Regions from separate parts of the Streptomyces sp. NPDC006450 genome, predicted to be linked through region 2. Evidence: riboswitches for the same ligand, from Rfam matches in the RefSeq annotation. Region 2 holds a riboswitch; the other holds the start of a gene.
What was found. Region 2 has a riboswitch for thiamine pyrophosphate ahead of thiC (phosphomethylpyrimidine synthase ThiC). Riboswitches for the same ligand answer to the same signal wherever they lie in the genome.
Positions count from the first base shown of each region.

Region 1: linked by a shared signal. The riboswitch ahead of ABZY57_RS15450 (thiamine ABC transporter substrate-binding protein) and the one ahead of thiC (phosphomethylpyrimidine synthase ThiC) in region 2 are both predicted to bind thiamine pyrophosphate.

Region 1 covers NZ_JBEXPT010000041.1:33,740-45,682, reverse strand. The annotation lists gene frr (ribosome recycling factor) at 1-128, shown strand, start outside; gene ABZY57_RS15460 (phosphatidate cytidylyltransferase) at 128-1,207, shown strand; gene rlmN (23S rRNA (adenine(2503)-C(2))-methyltransferase RlmN) at 1,301-2,413, shown strand; TPP riboswitch at 2,473-2,581, shown strand; gene ABZY57_RS15450 (thiamine ABC transporter substrate-binding protein) at 2,666-3,763, shown strand; gene ABZY57_RS15445 (iron ABC transporter permease) at 3,823-5,439, shown strand; gene ABZY57_RS15440 (ABC transporter ATP-binding protein) at 5,439-6,461, shown strand; gene ABZY57_RS15435 (hypothetical protein) at 6,665-7,573, opposite strand; gene ABZY57_RS15430 (LOG family protein) at 7,661-8,764, opposite strand; gene ABZY57_RS15425 (hypothetical protein) at 8,791-9,864, opposite strand; gene ABZY57_RS15420 (ATP-binding cassette domain-containing protein) at 9,846-10,625, opposite strand; gene ABZY57_RS15415 (aspartate aminotransferase family protein) at 10,819-11,943, opposite strand, start outside.
Region 2 covers NZ_JBEXPT010000001.1:68,421-80,363, reverse strand. The annotation lists gene ABZY57_RS00350 (cupin domain-containing protein) at 32-349, shown strand; gene ABZY57_RS00345 (DUF5326 family protein) at 495-722, shown strand; gene ABZY57_RS00340 (helix-turn-helix domain-containing protein) at 1,013-1,750, shown strand; gene ABZY57_RS00335 (SsgA family sporulation/cell division regulator) at 1,848-2,297, shown strand; gene ABZY57_RS00330 (YibE/F family protein) at 2,516-3,922, opposite strand; TPP riboswitch at 3,995-4,139, shown strand; gene thiC (phosphomethylpyrimidine synthase ThiC) at 4,134-5,921, shown strand; gene ABZY57_RS00320 (FkbM family methyltransferase) at 5,994-6,857, opposite strand; gene ABZY57_RS00315 (glycosyltransferase) at 6,964-8,076, opposite strand; gene ABZY57_RS00310 (hypothetical protein) at 8,337-9,851, shown strand; gene ABZY57_RS00305 (aldo/keto reductase) at 9,994-11,043, shown strand; gene ABZY57_RS00300 (hypothetical protein) at 11,307-11,943, shown strand, end outside.

The DNA of each region.
Region 1 (11,943 bases), on a different contig from region 2:
AGGACAAGGAAGCCGGCGAGGACGAGGTGCGCCGCGCCGAGAAGGAGCTCGACGACACCACCGCGAAGTACGTCGCGCAGGTGGACGAGCTGCTCAAGCACAAGGAAGCCGAGCTCCTCGAAGTCTGATGAACGACACTTCCTGGCAGCCGGAGCCGGTTCCGGCGGGTCCCGCCTACGATGCGCTGGTGGGCCCGCACACTCGGCCCATGCCCATCGTGCCCGATGCCGCCGGCCGTGACTTCGACGACCGGGAAGCACGCGATCGGGGGGCCGCCGCTGACGGCGGCTCCCTCTTCCGCGCCGATACGCCGCCGCAGGAGCCCATGCCCAGCCCCCCGCCGACCCCGCCTTCGCCGGCACCGCAGGACGGCCCGCCACCGCCGCAGAAGAAGCGCGCCGGGCGGGACCTGCGTGCTGCCATAGGGGTCGGACTGGGTCTCGGCGCGGTGATCTTCGCCTCGCTGTTCATCGTCAAGGCGGTCTTCGTCGGCGTCGTCGTCGTGGCGGTCGTCGTCGGCCTGTGGGAGCTCACCTCCCGGCTCCAGGAGAAGAAGGGCATCAAGGCCCCGCTGGTCCCGCTCGCGATCGGCGGTGCGGCGATGGTCATCGCCGGATACGTCCGCGGGGCCGAGGGCGCCTGGGTGGCGATGGCGCTGACCGCCCTCGCGGTCCTGGTCTGGCGGATGACCGAGCCGCCCGAGGACTACCTCAAGGACGTCACCGCCGGAGTCTTCGCGGCGTTCTACGTGCCCTTCCTGGCCACGTTCGTCGCGATGCTGCTCACCGCCGACGACGGGCCGCAGCGGGTCGTCACCTTCCTGGTCCTGACGGTGGTCAGCGACACCGGGGCCTACGCGGTGGGGTGGCGGTTCGGCAAGAACAAGCTCGCTCCGCGCATCAGCCCCGGAAAGACCCGCGAGGGGCTCTTCGGAGCGGTGGCCTTCGCGATGGGGGCCGGCGCGCTGTGCATGGAGTTCCTGATCGACGGGGGCGTCTGGTGGCAGGGCCTGGTGCTCGGCCTCGCCGTCGCGGTCAGCGCCACCCTCGGTGACCTCGGGGAGTCCATGATCAAGCGGGATCTCGGGATCAAGGACATGGGCACCCTGCTGCCGGGGCACGGCGGCATCATGGACCGGCTGGACTCCCTGCTTCCCACGGCACCGGTGGTCTGGCTGCTGCTCGCCCTGTTCGTCGGCACCGGCTGACCTGCGAAAAGGCGCCCGCACAGGCGGGGCGGTTACTCTTGGAAGGCGCGCTGCTTCTGCGGCGCGCCTTTCGTCTTACAAGGAGTACCTGCCATGGCCCGCCCAGTCCCGGGAGAGCTCACTTTCGTCGCCCCTCGTGGAGCGAAGAAGCCGCCCCGGCACCTCGCCGACCTCACCCCCGAGGAGCGCCGGGAGGCGGTCGCCGCGATCGGTGAGAAGCCGTTCCGGGCCAAGCAGCTCTCGCAGCACTACTTCGCCCGGTACGCGCACGACCCGGCCGAGTGGACCGACATCCCGGCCGCCTCCCGCGAGAAGCTCCAGCAGGAGCTTCTGCCGGACCTCATGAACGTCATCCGCCACATCTCCTGCGATGACGACACCACCCGCAAGACCCTGTGGAAGCTGCACGACGGCACGCTCGTAGAGTCCGTGCTGATGCGCTACCCCGACCGGGTCACCATGTGCATCTCCTCGCAGGCCGGCTGCGGCATGAACTGCCCGTTCTGCGCCACCGGCCAGGCCGGCCTCGACCGCAACCTGTCGACGGCGGAGATCGTCCACCAGATCGTCGACGGCATGCGCGCCCTGCGCGACGGCGAGGTCCCCGGCGGGCCCGCCCGGCTGTCGAACATCGTCTTCATGGGCATGGGCGAGCCGCTCGCCAACTACAACCGCGTCGTCGGCGCCATCCGCCGCCTCACCGACCCGGAGCCCGACGGCCTGGGCCTGTCCCAGCGCGGGATCACCGTCTCCACCGTGGGCCTGGTCCCGGCGATGCTGCGCTTCGCCGACGAGGGCTTCAAGTGCCGCCTCGCCGTCTCCCTGCACGCCCCGGACGACGAGCTGCGCGACACCCTGGTCCCCGTGAACACCCGCTGGAACGTCCGCGAGGTGCTCGGCGCGGCCTGGGAGTACGCGGAGAAGTCCGGCCGCCGGATCTCCATCGAGTACGCCCTGATCCGCGACATCAACGACCAGGCCTGGCGCGGCGACCTCCTCGGCAAGCTGCTCAAGGGCAAGCGCGTGCACGTCAACCTGATCCCGCTGAACCCGACGCCGGGCTCGAAGTGGACCGCCTCGCGGCCCGAGGACGAGAAGGCCTTCGTCGAGGCCATCGCCCGTCACGGGGTGCCGGTGACCGTACGCGACACCCGTGGCCAGGAGATCGACGGCGCGTGCGGCCAGCTCGCCGCCTCGGAGCGCTGATTTCGGCCCGCTGAGGTTTGCTTTCGGCCGCGGGGTACCCTGTGGCCGAAACCAATTTCATATTCCGACAGGGGAGCGCCACAGCGCTGAGAGTGCGGTATCCGTCACCGCAGACCCTCTGAACCTCGCCCCGGTCATTCGGGGTAGGAAGTTCGGTCATCACTCAAGCTGTTGCGCCCTGCCCGGCGTCCGCTCCACAGAGCGCCGGGCAGGGCCGCGTCTTCTCCTGGACATCCCAGGAGGAATTCACCAGTGAGCACCACCAAGAAGATGGCGGGCGTCGCGCTCGTGGCCGCGCTCGGCGTCACCACGCTCAGCGCCTGCGGCGGCGACGCCAAGGACAAGTCCGCCGGCGCGAGCGACGCCCCGAAGTCCAAGACGGTCACCCTCGTCTCGCACGACTCCTTCAACGCGACCGACACGGTCCTCAAGGACTTCGAGCAGCAGAGCGGCTACACCGTCAAGGTCCTGAAGTCGGGCGACGCCGGCGCGGCCCTGAACCAGGAGATCCTCACCAAGGGCTCCCCGCGCGGCGATGTCTTCTTCGGCGTGGACAACACGCTCCTCTCCCGGGCCCTCGACAACGGCATCTTCACGCCGTACGAGGCCAAGGGGCTGGCCGACGTGAAGCCCGAGTTCGTGCTCGACAAGGAGCACCGGGTCACCCCCGTCGACTCCGGCGACATCTGCGTGAACTACGACAAGGCCTACTTCGCCGACAAGAAGCTCGCCCCGCCGCAGACGCTGGACGACCTGATCAAGCCCGAGTACAAGAACCTGCTGGTCACCGAGAACGCCGCGACCTCCTCGCCCGGCCTCGGCTTCCTGCTCGCCTCCGTCGGCAAGTACGGCGACGAGGGCTGGAAGGACTACTGGAGCAAGCTCAAGGCCAACGGCGTCGAGGTCGTCGACGGCTGGGAGCAGGCCTACAACGAGCGCTTCTCCGGCTCGGCAGGCGGCAAGAAGGCCAAGGGCGACCGACCGCTGGTCGTCTCCTACGCCTCCAGCCCGCCGGTCGAGGTGCTCTACGGCGAGCCGCAGCCGGCCGAGGCCCCCACGGGCGTCTCGACGGACACGTGCTTGCGCCAGACCGAGTTCGCGGGCCTGCTCAAGGGCGCGAAGAACGAGGAGGGCGGCAAGGCGCTCCTGGACTTCCTGATCTCCAAGAAGTTCCAGGAGGACATGCCGCTCCAGATGTTCGTGAACCCGGTGACCAAGGACGCCGCGCTGCCGGAGCTGTTCACCAAGCACGGCGTCGTCATCGAGAAGCCCGAGGCGGTCGCGCCGGAGGCCATCGCCAAGAACCGCGACCAGTGGGTCAAGACCTGGTCCGCCCTCGTCGTGAAGTAGGACGAGTGAGCGAGGTCCCGAAGGAGAGCGGGCGGGCCACGGCCGTCAGGCTCGGTCTGATGGCCGTGCCGCTCGTCTTCTTCGGGCTGTTCTTCGCGTACCCCGTCGCCGCGATCGTCGGGCGCGGGCTCAAGACCGAATCCGGCTGGCAGTTCGGCCGGATCGGCGAGGTGCTGGCCCGGCCCGACATCGGCGACGTGCTCTGGTTCACCACCTGGCAGGCGCTCGCGTCCACGGCGCTCACGCTCCTGATCGCACTCCCCGGCGCGTACGTCTTCGCGCGCTTCGAGTTTCCCGGCAAGCAGCTGCTGCGGGCGCTCGTCACGGTGCCGTTCGTGCTGCCGAGCGTCGTGGTCGGCACCGCGTTCCTGGCGCTCGTGGGGCGGAACGGTCTGCTGGACGAGGTGTGGGGGATCCGCCTCGACACGACCGTGTGGGCGATCCTGCTCGCGCACGTCTTCTTCAACTACGCTGTGATCATCCGCACGGTCGGCGGACTGTGGGCGCAGCTTGACCCGCGCCAGGAGGAGGCCGCCCGCGTGCTGGGCGCCGGGCGGTTCGCCGCCTGGCGGCGCGTCACGCTGCCCGCGCTGGTGCCGGCGGTGGCCGCCGCCTCGCTGATGGTGTTCCTGTTCACGTTCTCCTCCTTCGGCGTCGTGCAGATCCTGGGCGGGCCCGCGTACTCCACTCTGGAAGTGGAGGTCTACCGGCAGACCGCGCAGCTCCTGGACCTGCCGACGGCCGCCGTGCTGACGATGGTGCAGTTCGCGGCCATCGGCGGGATCCTCGCCGTGCACGCCTGGACCGTGCGCAGGCGGGAGACCGCGCTGCGGCTCGTCGACCCGGGGAGGACCACGCACCGGCCGCGCGGCTGGGCCCAGCGCACCCTGCTCGGCGGGGTGCTGCTGACGGTGGCGCTGCTGATCGTGGCGCCGCTCGCCGTGCTCGTCGAACGTTCCTTCGACGCCCCCGGCGGGTACGGATTCGGCTTCTACCGGGCGCTCCAGGAAGTCGGCGCCGGTGGCGGCACCTTCCTGGTGCCGCCGCTGGAGGCGATCTGGAACTCCCTGCAGTACGCGCTCGCCGCCACCGCCATCGCGCTGGCCATCGGCGGGCTCGCGGCCGCGGCGCTGACCCGCCGCGGGGGCCGCTTCGTACGGGGCTTCGACGCGCTGCTGATGCTTCCGCTGGGGGTGTCGGCCGTGACCGTCGGCTTCGGCTTCCTCATCACCCTCGACGAGCCGCCGCTCGACCTGCGGACCTCGTGGATCCTGGTGCCGCTGGCGCAGGCGCTGGTGGGCGTTCCCTTCGTCGTACGGACCATGCTGCCGGTCCTGCGCGCGGTGGACGGACGGCTGCGGGAGGCCGCCGCCGTGCTCGGCGCCTCACCGCTGCGGGCCTGGCGGGAGGTGGACCTGCCGATGGTGCGGCGGGCCCTGCTGATCGCGGCGGGCTTCGCCTTCGCCGTGTCCCTCGGGGAGTTCGGGGCGACCGTCTTCATCGCGCGCCCCGACCAGCCGACGCTGCCGGTCGCCGTGGCGCGGCTGCTGGGGCGGGCCGGGGAGATGAACTACGGGCAGGCGATGGCCCTGAGCACGATCCTGATGCTGACGTGCGCGGTGTCCCTGCTCCTGCTGGAGCGGCTGCGACCCGACAAGACCTCCGGAGAGTTCTGATGACCCTGCTGCAGCTGGAAGGGGTGTCGGTCCGCTTCGGTGAGCGCGCGGTCGTGGACGCCGTGGACCTGGCGGTCGCCGAGCACGAGATCGTGTGCGTGCTGGGGCCGAGCGGGAGCGGGAAGTCCACCCTGCTCCGGGTGGTGGCCGGGCTCCAGCCCGTCGCCGGCGGGAGGGTGCTCCTGGGCGGCGCCGACCAGGCCGCGGTGCCCGTACACCGGCGGGGGGTGGGCCTCATGTTCCAGGACCACCAGCTGTTCCCGCACCGGGACGTGGGCGGGAACGTCGCCTTCGGGCTGCGGATGCGGGGCGCTTCGAAGCAGTCCTCCGAGGCCCGGGTCACCGAGCTCCTGGAGCTGGTCGGGCTCCCCGGCGCGCAGGGCCGGGCGGTGGCCTCGCTGTCCGGCGGCGAGCAGCAGCGGGTCGCGCTGGCGCGGGCGCTGGCGCCTTCGCCGCGGCTGCTGATGCTGGACGAGCCCCTCGGGCAGCTGGACCGCGGGCTGCGGGAGCGGCTCGTGGTGGAGCTGCAGGGGCTGTTCTCGCGGCTGGGCACGACCGTGCTGGCCGTCACGCACGACCAGGGCGAGGCGTTCGCGCTCGCCGACCGGGTGGTCGTCATGCGGGACGGGCGGATCGCGCAGGCGGGCACCCCGCTGGAGGTGTGGCAGCGGCCGGCGTCGGAGTTCGTGGCGCGGTTCCTGGGCTTCGAGAACGTGGTGCCGGCCGTGGTGTCGGGCCAGGTCGCCTCGACGCCGTGGGGGAAGGTACCGGTTCCGGCGGGGGCCGCCGAGGGGGACTGCCGGGTGCTGATCCGGCCGGCCGGGGTCGTGCTGTCGCCCGCGGGGCTGGGCTGCGAGGTGGTGTCGCGGACCTTCCGGGGGACACATGTCGCGCTGTTGCTGCGGCCCGAGGTGGGGCCGGCGCTCGAGGCGGAGTGCGAGCTGGCGGGGGCGCCGGCGGTCGGGGACCGGGTCGCGGTGGGCTTCGCCCCGGCCGAGGTGGTCGTGCTGCCGGGGGAGTAGGGAGGGCCGCTGCGCGGGGCGGAGTCCCCTACCCGCCCTTCACCCGTTCCCCGGGCTCTGCCCGGACCCCGGTCCTCGAGCCCCGGACGGGCTGGAGAGGGGTACCGGGCTGCGCCCGGACCCCCTGGGGCTCCGCCCCGGACCCCGGTCCTCAGACGCCGGACGGCTGAAGAGGCCTCAGACGCCGGACGGCCGAAAGGGCCTCAGACGCCGGCCGGGGTGAGTTCGGTCGGAGTTTCCGCGTCATCCGCGCCCTCGTGGTTGCCGTACCAGGCGACTGCCACCGCGCCGGTCACCGCCAGGACGAAGCCGAGGACCGCGAGCCAGGCCATGCCGGGGCGGGACGCGTCGCCGAGCCAGAGCACGCCGATCGCACCGGGGAGCACGGTTTCACCGACCACCAGGGCGGCGGTGGCGCCGTTCACCGAGCCGATCTGGAGCGCCACGGTGTGCAGGTACATGCCGCCGACCCCCGCCAGGACGATGGCGTAGAGGGCCGGGTCGGAGAGGAGCGCCGGGAAGGAGAACGGCTCGACGCCGTTGAGGATCCGGACCCCGACGCCCAGCGCGCCGAACGCCAGACCCGACAGCAGGCCCGCCAGGATCGCGGCCCGGGCGCCGAGGAAACGTACCGCCACCGTGCCGCCCACGATGATCAGCACGGTCACCGCCAGCAGCCACCAGTGCGTGGCGGCCGGCGCGTAGTGGCCGCCCTCGTGGCCCGCCGCCGTCGCCAGCAGGACCAGCGCCGCGCAGACGACCCCGATGGAGGTCCATTCCTTGCGGGTCAGCCGGATGCCGAGCATCTTCACGCTCAGCACGGCCGTGATCACGAGGTTGGCGCTGATGACGGTCTGGGAGAGGAAGAGCGGCAGGAGGCGGGCGGCCAGGGCGCCCAGGCCGAAGCCCACGAAGTCCAGGATCGTGCCGACGATGAACTCCCAGGTCATCGCGGCCTTCGCCGTGGAGGTGAGGTTCGGGCCGCCGTGCTGGGTGACCCCGGCGGCGGCGGGCGACATCCGGGCCGCCCGCCGTGAGCCCACGGCTTGCAGGACGGATCCCGTGCCGTAGCAGATGGACGCCGCGATAGCGGTCAGCAAGCCTATGAGCACCCGAGGGCTCCGTTCACGTCTGGCAGGTTTTACGTAGTGCGTACCTCTGCCAGACGTGTGAAAGCGGCGAGAAGTTGCCTGCCCGGGTCAGCTCATTGCGGCGAGGGCCGCCGGGACCTCGGTCACCGAGTCGACCAGGGCGATCCTGGACTCCATCGCCCGGCCCCGGGCCAGCGCCTGGAGCAGCGGCCAGGCGGGCAGCCGTTCGGTCCAGTGGGCGCGGTCGACGAGGATCATGGGGGCGGGTTCGCCCCGGGACCCGTAGTAGTTGGGCGTCGCGCTGTCGAATATCTCCTGGACCGTGCCGGCCGCGCCCGGCAGGAACACCACGCCCGCGTTGGAGCGGGCGAGCAGCCCGTCCTCCCGGGTGGCGTTCGCGAAGTACTTCGCGATGTGCCCGGCGAAGGGGTTCGGCGGCTCGTGTCCGTAGAACCACGTCGGGATGCCCACCGAGTCGCCGCCCGCGGCCGCCGGCCAGCGTTCCCGTACGGCGAAGGCCGCGCGCGCCCAGTCGGAGACGGACGGGATGAAGGAGGGGGCCTTGGCCAGCATCCGCAGGGCTTCGGGCAGGGCCTCGTCGGGGGCCGGGGCGAGGTACGCGCCGAGGTTGGCGGCCTCCATCGCGCCGGGACCGCCACCGGTGGCCACGGTCAGCCCGGAGCGGGTCAGCGTCCGGCCGAGCTCGGCCGCGCCCTGGTACGCGTCGCCGCCGCGGGCCATGGCGTGGCCGCCCATCACACCGACCACGCGGGCGCCGGCGAGGTGTTCGTCGAGGGCGTCGGAGATGGCGTCGTCGTGGAGGGAGCGCAGCATCGAGGAGTAGACGTCACCGTCCGCCTTGGTCTCCTGGAACCAGGCGTACGCCTCGGCGTCCACCGTGGCCTCGTAGCCCGCGGCCAGGCCGGTGAAGAGCTCCTCGGCCGTGTAGAGCAGGCCCCGGTACGGGTTGAAGGGGAGGTCGGGGACGGGCGGGAAGACCAGCGCGCCGTCCGCGCGCACCTTGACGGAGGCGTCCGGCTCCATCGCGCAGCCCAGGAACACGGCGGCCGAGGTGTCGGCGGACAGCAGGGCGAAGGTCCGCTCCAGCAGGTTGACCGACTGGATCCGGTACCCGCCGAGCGAGCCGCGGGCCACGACCCGGTCGAATTCGGCGAGGGTCTCGATCTCGGTGTCGATGTGTGGGTTGACCATCCGGCCCACCCTAAGCGCTGCCCACCTCAGCGGGTCAATGCCAGGGACGTCAGCTGTGACACACCCCAGCTGAGCGGCAGGCACACGGCCACCAGCGCGGTGGCCCGTACGGTCGCGGCCGTACGGAGGACCTTGGCCGGGGCCCCGATTCCGGCCAGGGTCTCGCGGGTGGAGGCCCGGGCCTGGCGGACCTCGACCGCGGATGTGAGAAGAGTCGCGGCCGCGCAGAGCACGACGAGCGCGGCGGCGGGCGCGGTCAGTGGGCCGAGCGGGACGTGGAGCCCGCCGCTCCCGCGCAGGGCCACGCCGCTGAGCGCGCCCGCCCCGACGGCGCACAGGACGCCGAGGGGCGCGCCGAGCCGGGGGGCCTCCTCCTGGAGGGCCCGCCCGGCCAGCAGCCGGAGCGCGCCCGGGCGGATGGCCTGGACGAGCGCCCCGCAGGCGTAGGCCAGACCCGGACCGGCGAGGGCGAGTCCGAGGGCGGTCAGCGCCCAGCCCGTCGGCACGCCGATCCCACCGGGGCGGGAGTGGGCCAGCGCGGCGAGCCCGCAGGCGGTGAGGGCGATGCCCCAGGGCAGCGCCGTCTGCGGCGCGGGCCGTGGGTGGGGGCGCAGGGCGAGGGCGGTGGCGATCGAGGCGCCCAGCGGGAGCAGCGCCAGCAGGGTGAGGGCGGCTGCCACGGGCAGGGGCTGGTCGCCGTGGAGCAGCCGCGCCCCGGCGCCGTCGAAGGGCAGCCCGGTGACGTCCCCGCGCAGATGGAGGAAGACGGCCAGGGCCACGGCGCTGCCGAGGGCGCAGGCCACGGCGGTGGAGATCGTCGCGACCAGGGTGAGCCGTACGGGTCCCAGTCCGGCGGCGTCCAGCCCTTCCAGGGGTCGGGTCGCGGGGTCGGTCCGGGCCACGGCGACCGCGAACTGGACGGTGACGGCGAGGGGGACCAGGGCCCACAGGAGCTGGGGGAACGATCCGGCGGGCCGGGCGGTGGCCTGCGCGAGCACGTACAGCAGCACGAAACCACTGCCGGCCGAGGCGGCCGCGACGAGCAGCCGGCGCAACTGGACCAGCGGCCTGGAGCCGCGGGCTAGGCGGAGAGCGAGCACGCGGCCTGGTCCTCCGGGGGCTGGGGGAAGGAGGTCGGGGAGAGGCCGGCCGCAGCGGCGGCCGGGCGGCCGTCGAGCAGCGGGAAGCGCCGGTCGGCGACGGCCGCGGTCTCCTCGTCGTGCGTGGCCAGCAGCACGGTGATGCCGTGGGAGCGGGCGGCCGTGGTGAGGGTGCGCAGCAGCAGGGAGCGCTCGGCGCGGTGCAGCGGGGCGGTGGGCTCGTCCGCGAAGATCACGGCGGGCAGGTGCGCGAGGGCGCGGGCGAGGGCGACGCGCTGCGACTCGGCCCGGTTGAGGGCGCCGGGGTGCTTGCGGGCGAAGGCGCCGATGTCGAGGCGGTCCAGCCATTCGCAGGCGGCCCGTTTCGCGGCGCGGTGGGGTGCGCCCGCGATCAGCAGCGGCAGGGCGGCGTTCTCCCAGACCCGCAGCTCGGGCAGCAGCCGCGGCTCGGGGCCGATCCAGCCGAAGCGGTCGCGGCGCAGCCGCTCGCGGACCAGGGTGCCCATGGTGTGCACGGGGACGCTGTTGAACCAGACCTCGCCCTGCTCGGGCCGGAGCTGGCCGGACAGGCAGCTGAGCAGGGTGGTCTTGCCGCTGCCGCGGGGGCCGGTGACGGCGAGGATCTCTCCCGCGCGGACGCCGATCGAGACCCCGATGAGGCCCGGCGAACCGCTGTGGGAGTAGTGAAGGGACCGTGCCCAGAGCAGATCGTCCTGGGGCAGGGCACTGTCCGGCGGAGCGTTGTCGCGTGGAGCCACCATGGCGTACACCTCCGTCCGGGGGAACGAAGCGGAGCCCGCTTGGTCACTGGCGCCGCAATGAGATGTAAAGAGATGAACGTCTTGGATGGTGACAGCACACGGCCCGGACCCCCGCGTTCTCACTCGAACGGAGGATCCGGGCCGTGTGGTCCGGCAGTTTGCCGCCTGCGGGACGGTGGGAGGACGTCGCTGGTTAGAGCTTGGTCCAGGCCTCGGTGAGCACGCGGCGCAGGATGCCCTCGATCTCGTCGAAGGTGCCCTGGTCGGCGATCAGCGGCGGGGCCAGCTGGATGACCGGGTCGCCACGGTCGTCGGCGCGGCAGTACAGGCCGTTCTCGAAGAGCGCCTTGGAGAGGAAGCCGTAGAGCACGCGCTCCGTCTCCTCGTCCGTGAAGGACTCCTTGGTGACCTTGTCCTTGACGAGCTCGATGCCGTAGAAGTAGCCGTTGCCGCGGACGTCGCCGACGATCGGCAGGTCGTGCAGCTTCTCCAGCGTCGAGCGGAAGGCGTCCTCGTTGTCCAGCACGTGCTGGTTGAGGCCTTCCTTGTCGAAGATGTCGAGGTTGGCGAGCGCCACCGCGGAGGACACCGGGTGTCCGCCGAAGGTGTAGCCGTGCAGGAAGGTGTTGTCACCCTTGTAGAACGGCTCGGCGAGCCGGTCCGAGATGATGCAGGCACCGATCGGGGAGTAGCCCGAGGTCATGCCCTTCGCGCAGGTGATCATGTCCGGGACGTAGTCGAACTTGTCACAGGCGAACATCGTGCCGAGACGGCCGAAGGCGCAGATCGTCTCGTCGGAGACGAGCAGCACGTCGTACTCGTCGCAGATCTCACGGACCCGCTGGAAGTACCCGGGCGGCGGCGGGAAGCAGCCACCGGCGTTCTGCACCGGCTCCAGGAAGACGGCGGCGACGGTGTCGGCGCCCTCGAACAGGATCTCCTGCTCGATCTGGTCGGCGCACCAGCGGCCGTAGGCCTCAGGGTCGTCGCCGTAGATCGGGGCGCGGTAGATGTTGGTGTTGACCACCTTGTGCGCGCCGGGGACCAGCGGCTCGAAGGGGGCCTTCAGGGCCGGCAGACCGGTGATGGACAGGGCGCCCTGCGGGGTGCCGTGGTAGGCGACCGCACGCGAGATGACCTTGTACTTGGTGTGCTTGCCCTGCAGCTTGAAGTACTGCTTGGCGAGCTTCCAGGCGGTCTCGACGGCCTCGCCGCCACCGGTGGTGAAGAAGACCTTGTTCAGGTCGCCCGGGGCGTAGTGCGCGAGGCGCTCGGCGAGCTCCACGGCCTTGGGGTGCGCGTACGACCAGATGGGGAA
Region 2 (11,943 bases):
CGGACGAGAGAGCACAAGGGGTACGAAGAAGATGAAGGCCTTCCGGCTGGACGACCTCGAGGCCGAGCGGGCCGCGAACGAGGGTGCCTACCTGCAGTTCCTGCGCGAGCGGAACATGTCGGTCGGGCTGTACGCGCTGGACGCCGGGCAGACCGATCCCCAACAGCCCCACGGCCAGGACGAGGTGTACTTCGTCGTCAGCGGCCGGGCCTCGATCACCGTCGGCGAAGAGACGACGATGGTCGCCAACGGGAGCGTGGTCTACGTGCCGGCCGGGGTGCCGCACAAGTTCCACCACATCACCGAGAACCTGAAGGTCATGGTCGTCTTCTCTCCGCCGGAGGGGTGAACGGGCACCGGGCTGAGGGTCCGGGGCCCCGTCCCCCTAGGGGGCGGATCAGGGGAGTACGGGGGCTCGCGGGCCCCCGCCGGGTGCCGTGGCCTCCTAGCATCGAGAGCAGGAAGTCACGGACTAGGAAGAAGAGGTCGAGGACATGGAAGGCATCCGAGCGATATTCGAGGGCATGCCCTGGTGGGTCAAGTGGGTCGCCGTTCCGCTGCTGGTGCTGTTCGTCTTCGGTGGTGTGATCACCAGCATCATCGGTGCGCTGATCAGCTTCCTCTTCAAGGCGCTGCTCCTCGTGGCCCTCGTCGGAGGCCTGATCTTCCTCGTCAGGAAGTTCAAGGGCACTGCGTCGAAGTCCTCCGCCGGGGAGTGGTAGAACTGGTGCAACCAGGGTCACAGCGGGATTAACCCAGCTGAGGGAACGTGAAGCACTAAACCGCTCACAGCCCGGGAATCGGCGGATAGAGTGGCAATCTGTGCCGTTCCCTGGGCACCGAACGCTGGTAATGCCGCTCTGACCTGCGGTTCTTCGTTACAGCCGCCGAGCACGACCTCCAGGAGTCACGGCACACGCGGGGGCGGCCCCCGCAAGGCGGGCCCCCCAAGGCTCGCCGCCACGCCTGGGGGTGAGCTTTGTCTTCGGTTCACAATGCCGGTGTGCCGACTCTGATCGGTTCGGTGCAGCGGGCACTGAGGCTGCTCGAAGCGGTGGGTTCCCATAGTGAGGGAGCCCCGGCGAAACAACTGGCGCGCGAGGCCGGGCTCCCGCTTCCCACCGCGTACCACCTGCTGCGCACCCTGACGCACGAGGGTTATCTGCGACGGGAGAGCGGGGTCTTCGTCCTCGGAGACGCCGCGAGCCGTCTGGCGGGTGGCGGGCTCCAGCAGAAACGTCGCAGCATGATCCTCGACTCCCTCGCGCACTTCCGCGACGCGGTCGGGGCCCCCGTCTACTTCGCGGTCTACCGCGAGGGTGAAATCGAGGTCGTGGGTGTCTCGGACACCCCGGCGAACCCGGCCTGCGAAGAGTGGGCCGATTTCCGCGAGACCGGCCACGCGCACGCCATCGGGCAGTGCCTGCTGGGCCAACTCGACGAGAAGGCGCGCAAGGAGTACTACGACCGCCACCCGGTAGAGGCCGTCACCCCCTACACCGTGCGGGACATGCGGGCTCTGGAGCAGCGGATCGGCTCCATGGAGCGGATGCAACCGGTGACCGAGCGTCAGGAGTACTCCCTGGGCACGGTGTGCGCGGCGATCCCCATCACCGCCGGCGACACCGCCGCGACCATGGCGATTTCTCTTCCTCTGCACCAAGAGGATCGATTGCTGTATGCGGTCGATCGACTACGGAGTGAAGTAGGCGCGCTGTTGAGCACCCTCTCCTTCTCTATCAGTATCTGAAAACTCACTCCTTGTGATCTGCAAGCGCTTACACCACTCTTGTCAAGAGGGCCTTGGGGGATCATTCCTGGCCACTTCCACTACAGCGGGGTAGGCAATGCGCGAGTCGGTACAGGCAGAGGTCATGATGAGTTTCCTCGTTTCCGAGGAGCTCTCGTTCCGGATCCCGGTGGAACTCCGGTACGACGCTCGTGACCCCTACGCAGTCCGCCTGACGTTCCACCTTCCCGGAGATGCGCCCGTGACCTGGGCGTTCGGCCGGGAGCTCCTTCTGGACGGCATCAACAAGCCGTGCGGTGACGGCGATGTCCACATCGCCCCGACCGATCCGGAGGACCTGTCCGATGTCCACATCCGGCTGCAAGTAGGCGCAGACCGGGCACTCTTCCGCGCGAGCGCGGCGCCACTCGTGGCGTTCCTCGACCGCACCGACCGCATCGTTCCGCTCGGCCAGGAACGCAACCTCGGCGACTTCGAGGAGAACCTCGACGAGGCGCTCGACAAGATCCTCGCGGAGTCGCAGCAGAACGAGCAGAACGCGGGCTGACCGAAGCCCGGCCGGACGTCTGCTGACCAAGGCGTGCCGGTACGCATCACTGCATCACGGCGTCACTGCACCACGGCATCACCGCACCAGCTGCACCACCTGCAGCACCGCACTACGCACCACGGCTCAGCGTGCCGACGCGCTGAGCGCTCCAGCACGCCGTTTCTCACGGCCGGCCGTGCGCGCGAACTGACCGGTCGCGCCCGCCGGTCCGCATTTCAGCGCTTGCGGCGCCGACCCCGGCCGCCGCGCAGCGGCCCCGAGGCCGCTGGGGCCGCCGGGGATTCCGCGCGGTCGGCGGACACCACCAGCGCGGCCAGCGCCGTCGTCACGGGTACCGAGGCGACCAGTCCGATCGAGCCCACGAGGGTTCGTACGATCTCCTCCGCGACCAGCTCGCTGTTGGCCACCGAACCCATGCTGCTGTTCGCGATCGAGAACAGGAGCAACAGGGGCAACGCCGCGCCCGCGTAGGCCAGTACCAGGGTGTTCACCACAGACGCGATGTGGTCGCGCCCGATGCGGATGCCTGCCCGGTAGAGCCCGCGCGGGCCCATCGACGGGTCTGCCTGGTGGAGTTCCCAAACTGCCGAAGTCTGCGTGACGGTCACGTCGTCGAGTACGCCGAGCGATCCGATGATGACACCCGCAAGCAGCAAACCGCTCATGTCGATGTTCGGGTAGAGCCCGTGGATCAGCCCGGTGTTGTCGTCCGTGTTGCCGCTGAGGAAGGCCCAGTCGATGAACTGCGAGCCCAGCAGGCCGATCAGCAGGAGCGAGACGAGGGTGCCGAGGACGGCGACCGAGGTGCGGGCCGTCAGCCCGTGGCACATGTAGAGCGCGATCAGCATGATCGCGCTGGCTCCGACCACGGCCACGACGAGCGGATTCGACCCCTGCAGGATCGCGGGGAGGATGAAGAGGGTCAGCACCGCGAAGCTGACGGCGAGGGCGATGAGCGCGAACAGCCCGCGCATCCGCCCGACGAGGACCACCGCGAGGGCGAAGATGCCCGCGAGCAGGGCCATCGGCAGCTTGCGGTTGACGTCGATCACGGAGTACTGGAGGTCCTGGGGTGCGTCGGGAGCGTAGGCGACCACCACCTCCTGGCCGTCCGTCAACTGTCGTGGCGCGCCCGGCTGGACGACCTCGACGAACTCGCGGCCCTTGTCGGGACCGCTGCCGACCCTGATGGTGGCCTTCTTGCACTCGCCGTTCTGAGAGGCGAGGGCCTCGCGCCCCTCGGGGGTGGAGGTGTCGCCGGTGGCCGGCACCTGCGCGGCGTTCACGGATTTGCAGTCGACGTGCTGGAGCGCGACGACCCTGCCCTGCTGGGTCTGCCGGTCGAACCCGACCCCGGTGCGCTCGTGGCCGGGTGCGCCGCCGGGCCAGAGCACCGCCATGCCGATCACGACGGCGGTGGCGAAGGGGATCAGTACGGCCGCGATCACCTTGCGCAGGTGCTTCGAGACGGGGGCCGCCGGGCCATGGCTGTGCGCATGGCCGTGGGAGTGGCCGGGAGACGGGGCGGGCGAGTGACCGGGGTCCGTGTACGCATGGACTGAGTCGCCGGCGGGACCAGCGGGATCCGTGGGCACGGTGGGGGGCTGCGGCGAGGACGTCACTGACTGATCATCGCAACAGATGAGGGGGCCCACTGTTCAGCACGCCACACATGACGCTAGCGTGGGGGCTACTTTGCACAACGCGGGAGCTCGGAGCACCGGGCTGAGAGGGCGCTGATCACCGTTCGCATTCGAATATGCGTACGGGAGGAGGCTGCGTCGACCGCCGAACCTGTTACCGGGTAATGCCGGCGTAGGGAGATTAGGTCTCATGACCATTCAGGACGCACGCACGCCTGCCGTCAGCCAGGACGCCGACGGCCAGACCGAGCGCCAGCCTGGCTGGCACAAGGGATACGTGGCGGGCTCCCGCCCCGACATCCGGGTGCCGGTTCGCCAGGTCCACCTCACCAACGGCAAGGACGTGACGCTCTACGACACGTCCGGTCCGTACACCGACCCGCAGATCGAGACCGACGTGCGCCGCGGCCTGCCGCCGCTGCGCGAGAACTGGATCATCGGCCGCGGCGACACCGAGGAGTACGCGGGCCGCCCCGTGCGCCCCGAGGACGACGGCATCAAGCACACCTCGCCGCGCGGTGGCCTCAAGAACCTCGACGCGGTGTTCCCGGGCCGTCCGCGCCAGCCCCGCCGCGGCCGTGGCGGCGCCGCGGTCACGCAGCTCGCGTACGCCCGCCGGGGCGAGATCACCCCGGAGATGGAGTACGTCGCGATCCGCGAGAACGTCTCTCCTGAGGTCGTCCGCGAGGAGATCGCCGCAGGTCGCGCGGTCATGCCGGTCAACGTGAACCACCCGGAGATCGAGCCGATGATCATCGGCAAGCGGTTCCTGGTGAAGGTCAACGCCAACATCGGCAACTCCGCGGTCACCTCCTCGATCGAGGAGGAGGTCGACAAGATGACCTGGGCGACCAAGTGGGGCGCCGACACGGTCATGGACCTCTCGACCGGCCGCAACATCCACACCACCCGCGAGTGGGTGCTGCGCAACTCCCCCGTGCCGATCGGCACCGTGCCGCTGTACCAGGCGCTGGAGAAGGTCGACGGCCGTGCCGAGGACCTCACCTGGGAGATCTACAAGGACACGGTCATCGAGCAGGCCGAGCAGGGCGTCGACTACATGACGGTCCACGCCGGCGTGCTGCTGTCGTACGTGCCGCTGACCGCGCGCCGCAAGACCGGCATCGTCTCGCGCGGCGGCTCGATCATGGCCGCGTGGTGCCTCGCTCACCACAAGGAGAACTTCCTCTACACGAACTTCGAGGAGCTCTGCGAGATCCTCGCGACGTACGACGTCACGTACTCGCTGGGTGACGGCCTGCGCCCCGGTTCCATCGCGGACGCCAACGACGCGGCGCAGTTCGCGGAGCTGAAGACGCTGGGCGAGCTGAACACGATCGCCAAGCGGTACAACGTGCAGACGATGATCGAGGGCCCCGGGCACGTCCCGATGCACAAGATCAAGGAGAACATCGACCTTCAGCAGGAGATCTGCGAGGAGGCGCCGTTCTACACGCTCGGCCCGCTGACCACCGACGTCGCGCCCGCCTATGACCACATCACCTCGGGCATCGGCGCCGCGATGATCGCCTGGTGGGGCACCGCGATGCTCTGCTACGTCACGCCCAAGGAGCACCTGGGCCTGCCGAACCGCGACGACGTGAAGACCGGTGTCATCACGTACAAGATCGCGGCCCACGCGGCGGACCTGGCCAAGGGTCACCCGGGCGCCCAGGAATGGGACGACGCCCTGTCGGACGCGCGGTTCGAGTTCCGCTGGGAGGACCAGTTCAACCTGGCCCTCGACCCGGACACGGCCCGTGAGTTCCACGACGAGACCCTCCCGGCCGAGCCGGCCAAGACCGCGCACTTCTGCTCCATGTGCGGTCCGAAGTTCTGCTCGATGAAGATCTCCCAGGACATCCGCCGCCAGCACGGTGGCGACCTGGGCGCCGAGGAGATCGAGGCGGGCATGGCGGAGAAGTCCGCCGAGTTCGCCGCCGCAGGCAACCGCGTGTACCTGCCGCTGGCTGACTGACCGCGCCCCGGCACGCACGGACGGCCCGCGACACCGAGGGGGGAGTCGCGGGCCGCCGTTGCGTACGTCGTGTCAGCCCAGTGCGGCGTGGTAGCGGTTCGGTGCGTCGGGATCGGCGAGGTTGCGGATGCTCAACTGGTTGAGGCAGTAGTAGGCGAGGTCGGTCGAGTCGTAGACGTGGTGGGCTACCAGGGCCAGTTGCCTGAGCTGCTCGTCGGTCATGGATTCGGGGTGTCCGAAGTCGCGCACGTACACGACATCGGCTTCGAGGAGCTGGTGCCGGGCCATGCGGAAGTCGCCGCCGAAGACCACGGGGGCGATCGGCCAGCGCTTGACCGCCGCGAAGGCGTGCGGGATGAATCCCTGGGCGCGCAGCTCCTGGTCCACGTCGCCGAACACGGGCTGGTCCTCGTACAGCGGGACGAAGGAGACCTCCGTGTGCACGGCCACGGCCTCGGACAGCTTTTCCCGGGCGCCCTGGAAGACCATCAGCTCGGCGCCCTGGATGTCGATCTTCAACAGGTCGAAGGCGCCGACCGCTTCGACGTCGTCCAGTCGCCGGGTGGCGACCTGGACCTCCTCGCGGACCCGGCCCCACTCGTCGAAGCCGTTGAAGAGCCCGAGCCTGTTCGTGTCCGGGCGGAAGAGGCTGGTCATCCCGGAGCTGGTGGCTACGAAGAGCGTGTGGATGCCGCCGTCTCCGAGGACGTCGGGCAGGTAGGTCTCGTACGGCCCCTTGCTGCGTTGCAGGGTTTCCAGGGCATCGGGCTGCGGCTCGAACCCGGTCACTCTGCACAGGCCTGCCTCGAGCATGCCCTTGTACGGCGGGTCTCCGTCGATCGGGTTGGCGCCCACGTCGACCACATGGGTCGGACGGGTCGGCCGCACCAGGTCGAGCAGGGGTGAAACGGAGGGGGTCGGGGCAATGACGGTCATGAGAGCTCTCAGGGTATCGAGCTGACGAGGGCCTGACGAGGGTCCCTCGACGCGGTTTTCCGCAACGGGAGTCGATCGGGCGCGTAGGCCACGCGAGGAGACGGGGTCAGGCGAATGCCCGGGACTCCACGCCCAGCCTGCGCCGCGCGAACTCGAGGTTCGCGAGGATCCGGTCCTGCTGGTCGTCGGGGAGCTTGCCGTCCTGGAGCAGGCGTTCGCAGCAGTCCGACGACTCCTGGTACTCCCCGGTCCAGTAGGCGGCCACGGCGAGTTCGTCGAGTGCGCGCCAGTCGTGCCAGGCGAACTCGACGAAGAGGATGTCGTCCGGGTACGGGATCCGTACGGCCTGCCGGGCGAACATGTAGGCGAGGGGCCAGCGGCTTTCGAGGCGGCAGAGGCGGGCGAGGTCGCCGAGGGCCTCGGCGCGTGAGGGACGGCTCTCGTGTGCGCGGAGGTAGCGGTCCATGACCTCGGCCGACGGCCTGTTGAGGGTGACCGCGAGCCGCGCGGCGTAGAGCTGCGCGCAGTAGGTCTCCTCGGCCCAGCCGCCCATGGCCACGCGGTGGTCGTAGGCGGCGAGGGACTTCTCCGGCTCTCCCGCGTCGCGCCAGCTCTGGGCGAGGTAGAACGCGTAACGGGCGTTGTCGGGTTCTTTCGCGAGGCCTTCGGTGAGTACCTCCGCGTCGCGCAGGTACTTCGCCCGCTGGCCTTCTGCCCGGAGGCGGCCGCCACCGCCGACGGAGAGGATGTTGAAGCCCTCGATCACGCCGCGGCTGTACTCGGTGCCGGATTCGATGTACTCGTGGAGTACGCCCACGTACCGCCAGGGCAGCCGGTTGGAGACCAGTGCCGGCCGCCAGTGGACGATCGGGCCGTCGTGCAGCGCGATCTGGTACGCGTCGAGCGTCAGGTTCGGCATGCGGAAGCCGGGCTGAATCTGCATTTCGTCGTCGCCGTCGATGAACAGCAGGTAGTCGGCGCTGGAGCGTGCGAGTTCGATCGCCTCGGTGCGACTGCCGTCGAAACCCTTCCACGGCCGGTCGTGGAGCGTGCCGGGCAGGTCGGCGAAGCAGTCCCGGATGACGTCCTGGGTGCCGTCGGTCGAGCCAGTGTCCACGATCACCCAGGTGTCGATCAGTGGGCGCACCGACTCCAGGCACTTCCGGATGGTCGGCGCCTCGTTCTTGACGATCATGTTCAGACAGATGGTCGGCCTCACCGCAGCACCCTCTCCTCGGACGGATCGCGGGCGACATTAGGGAGTGAGGCGACCGATTGGGTGGCGGCACGCCGATGGAAGCACCGTTGCGCGCGTGTAGACGCATCCATTGGTAGAGGCGTGATAGGCCGATCTGTTGATGTGGTCCAAAAACACTCAAGCCACCCCAGTTGTCGTCCGTAGCCCCCGGAGGGACATCGAACTTGCAGCCGGGGCGTCACCCGTGCCGGCTCGCATTCCGTTTCAAAGGAGCGCTGTACATGAGTCGTGAGCATCGGACCAAGGCCATGGCACTTGGCCCCATCCCCCGCAACCGTGCGTGGATTGCGGGAGGCGCCCTGGCCTCGCTCTCCCTCGTCCTCGTGGGCATGGCCAGCCCCGTCGTCGCGGCGGTCAAGCCGACCGCCTCGGCCGTGAGCGCTGCGGCACTGTCGAGTGGCGGAGGCGACGACTGCAGGCCGCACGGCGGACCGCACGACGGGCCCCACGGCGGACCGCACGACGGGCCCCACGGCAAGCCGCCGCACGCCGCGCTGCTGGACAAGTACCTGGGCGGCGGGGACGAGGGCGACGGTCCCGGCTGGGACGACGACGGGCGCGACCCCCACGACGGGCACGACGACAACTGCAAGGGCCAGACCGGCCCGACGGGTCCGACCGGCCCCACGGGTCCGACCGGTCCGAAGGGCGACACGGGTCCCACCGGTCCTACCGGCCCCGGTGGGACGGGTGGGACGGGTGCGACCGGTGCGACCGGTGCGACGGGTGCGACCGGTGCCACGGGTGCGACGGGTGCGACGGGTGCGACGGGTGCGACGGGTGCGACGGGCGCCACGGGTGCGACGGGTCCGGGGGGTGAGGGCTCTGTAGGCCCCACTGGCCCCACTGGCCCCACTGGCGCCACTGGCGCTACGGGTGCGACCGGCGCCACGGGTGCGACCGGTGCCACGGGTGCGACGGGTCCGGGGGGTGAGGGCTCTGTAGGCCCCACCGGCCCCACCGGCCCCACTGGCGCCACTGGCGCTACGGGTACGCCCGGCGCTGACGGTGCGACGGGTGCGACCGGTGCCACGGGTGCGACGGGTGCGACCGGTGCCACGGGTGCGACGGGTGCGCCTGGTGCTGACGGTGCGACGGGTGCGACCGGCGCGACGGGTGCGACGGGTGCGCCTGGTGCTGACGGTGCTACGGGTGCGACGGGTGACACCGGCCCGACGGGTCCCTCGGGTCCGACCGGTGCCACGGGTGCGACCGGCGCCACGGGTGCCACGGGTGCGACGGGTGCGACCGGCGCGACGGGTGCCACGGGCGCGACCGGTGCCACCGGTTCGTGCAATGCCGTCTCCGCCTACAAGCCCAACTCGTCCGATGAGATCAAGGGGGTCTCGGTCAACCAGGGGGTGTGGGTCGGAATCCGGAGCCTCACCCCGGCGCCTGCTGGCCCCTTCGAGTGGAACAACTTGACCAACAATGCCGGCTTCCCCGCCGGGGCGTGCGGCGTCTCCGTCAGCGACCACGGCGGAATCACCAACGTCGAAACGGTTGCGCCCGACGGGACGGTCTACGAGCTCGAGTGCACCCAGAACCCCGGTAACCCTCCGAGCCTCACGTGCACCGATGACTGGGACCCTGTGAACCCGCTCGTCGACAGCCCCCCGCTGCGGAACCAGGCCGCCAAGATTCCGCCCGCCAAGAAGCCTGCCGTCAAGAACCAGGCTGCCAAGAAGCCGGCCGCCAAGCACATGGCCGACAAGGGCAACAAGCACCGCGGCTAGCAACCGCACGGGTGACTCCGGCGGAAGCAACCCCATGACCCGCCAGTGAACCCAAGCGCCGGGCCGCTCCTCAAGGAGCGGCCCGGCGTCTTTGTGCTTGCGCTGGAGTGCGCTCCAGCTCCTACAGTGCGGGCCCATGAGCATGCGATACCGAATTCTGGGTGGGACCGGCATCGAGGTCAGTGCGCACTGCCTCGGCACGATGATGTTCGGTGCGGTGGGCAATCCGGATCACGAGGAGTGTGTGCGGATCATCCACGCCGCGCTCGATCACGGGATCAACTTCGTGGACACCGCGGACATGTACTCGGCCGGGGAGTCCGAGACGATCGTGGGCAAGGCTCTCAAGGGCCGGCGGGACGACGTCGTGCTCGCGACCAAGGTGCACTTCCAGATGGGCGAGGGCCGCAACCGCAGCGGGAACTCCCGCCGTTGGATCGTCCGTGCCGTCGAGGACAGCCTGCGCCGAATGGACACGGACTGGATCGACCTCTACCAGGTGCACCGGCCCGATCACGGCACGGACGTCGAAGAGACCCTGTCCGTCCTCGGTGATCTCGTCCGGGCCGGCAAGATACGGGCCTTCGGCTGCTCCACCTTCCCGGCCGAGGAGATCGTGGAGGCGCACCACGTCGCCGAGCGGCGGGCCCTGCCGAGGTTCCGGACCGAGCAGCCGCCGTATTCGATCCTTGCGCGCGGGATCGAGAGCAGTGTGCTGCCGGTGGCCCGGAGGTACGGGATGGGCGTCCTGACCTGGAGCCCGCTCGCATCCGGATTCCTGAGCGGGAAGTACCGGCTCGGTGGTGCCATTGACCTGACTTCGGGGCGGGCGGCGCTGACTCCCGCCCGCTTCGACCCCGCGATTCCGGGCAACGTCGCGAAACTGGAGGCCGTGGAGCAGCTGGTGGAGCTCGCCGACTCCATCGGCTGCACGCTGCCCGAGCTGGCAGTGGCCTTCCCGCTGGCGCATCCGGCGGTCACGTCGGTGATCATCGGGCCGCGGACCATGGAGCAGCTGGAATCACTGGTGACGGGCGCCGGGCTGGTCCTCGACGACGCGACCCTCGACCGGATCGACGAAATCGTGGAGCCGGGCCGGAATCTGTACCACCCGGACGGAGCCTGGCGCTCGCCGGCGCTGGCGGATGTCGCGCAGCGGAGGCGGGTGTTGGGAGACCGGTCCGCTGGTTAGGCGGGCGAAGCCTGGGATGTTTCACGTGAAACAGAGACGGGTGTTTCACGTGAAACATCCTGCGCCGGATGGCGTGACCGTGCGCAGACCCGTGTGGCCGTGCGGCAGGCCGCCAAGTGGCGGTGTCCACTGGGCCGTTCCGCTGACTGATGGGCGCGCCGATCGGACTCGGGGGGGCGAGGTCCTCAGGATGGCCCGCGGAGCCCGGTCATATTTCCGGACTTCGCAGGTCGATTCGATCCGGTGTCTGCGAGGAGCGGTACATGAGTTCTGAGAACAAGGCCCGTACCTACCTGGGGCCGTTGCCCCGTCGGGCCGGCTGGCTGACGGGAGGCGCGCTCGCCACGGTGGCGCTGGTGCTGGGGGGCCTGGCGTCCCCGGCAGTCGCGCTGGCCGAGGCTCCGGGAGGTCCGGACCACTGCAAGTCCCAGCACCACAGAGCGGTCGAGGGCGGCCAGCTCGCCCACGGCGACGACTGCAAGGTAGGCCCGCGGGGCCCGCGCGGACCCAAGGGGCACAAGGGTGCGACGGGTCCCACCGGGCCCAGGGGCGCGACTGGCCCGACGGGCCCGCGGGGTGCCACGGGTGCGACCGGCGCATCGGGTGCTACCGGGCCGACGGGTCCCGTCGGTCCCACCGGTCCGACGGGTGCCACCGGCGCCACGGGTGCGACCGGTCCGTGTGTCGACATCGACAGCTACTCGCCCTCGAACACCGAGGACTTCCACGCCGCACTCGTGGGTGGGGTCGCGTACGCGGGACAGGCAACCGTGCCCGGCGGTGTGCCGCGCTGGCAGAACATCAGCAACAACGGGAACTTCCCCGTCGGTCTCGCCTGCGGCATCTCCATCGAGGCCCAGGGCAATGACTCGTACATCAAGGTGCTGACCACGACCGGCC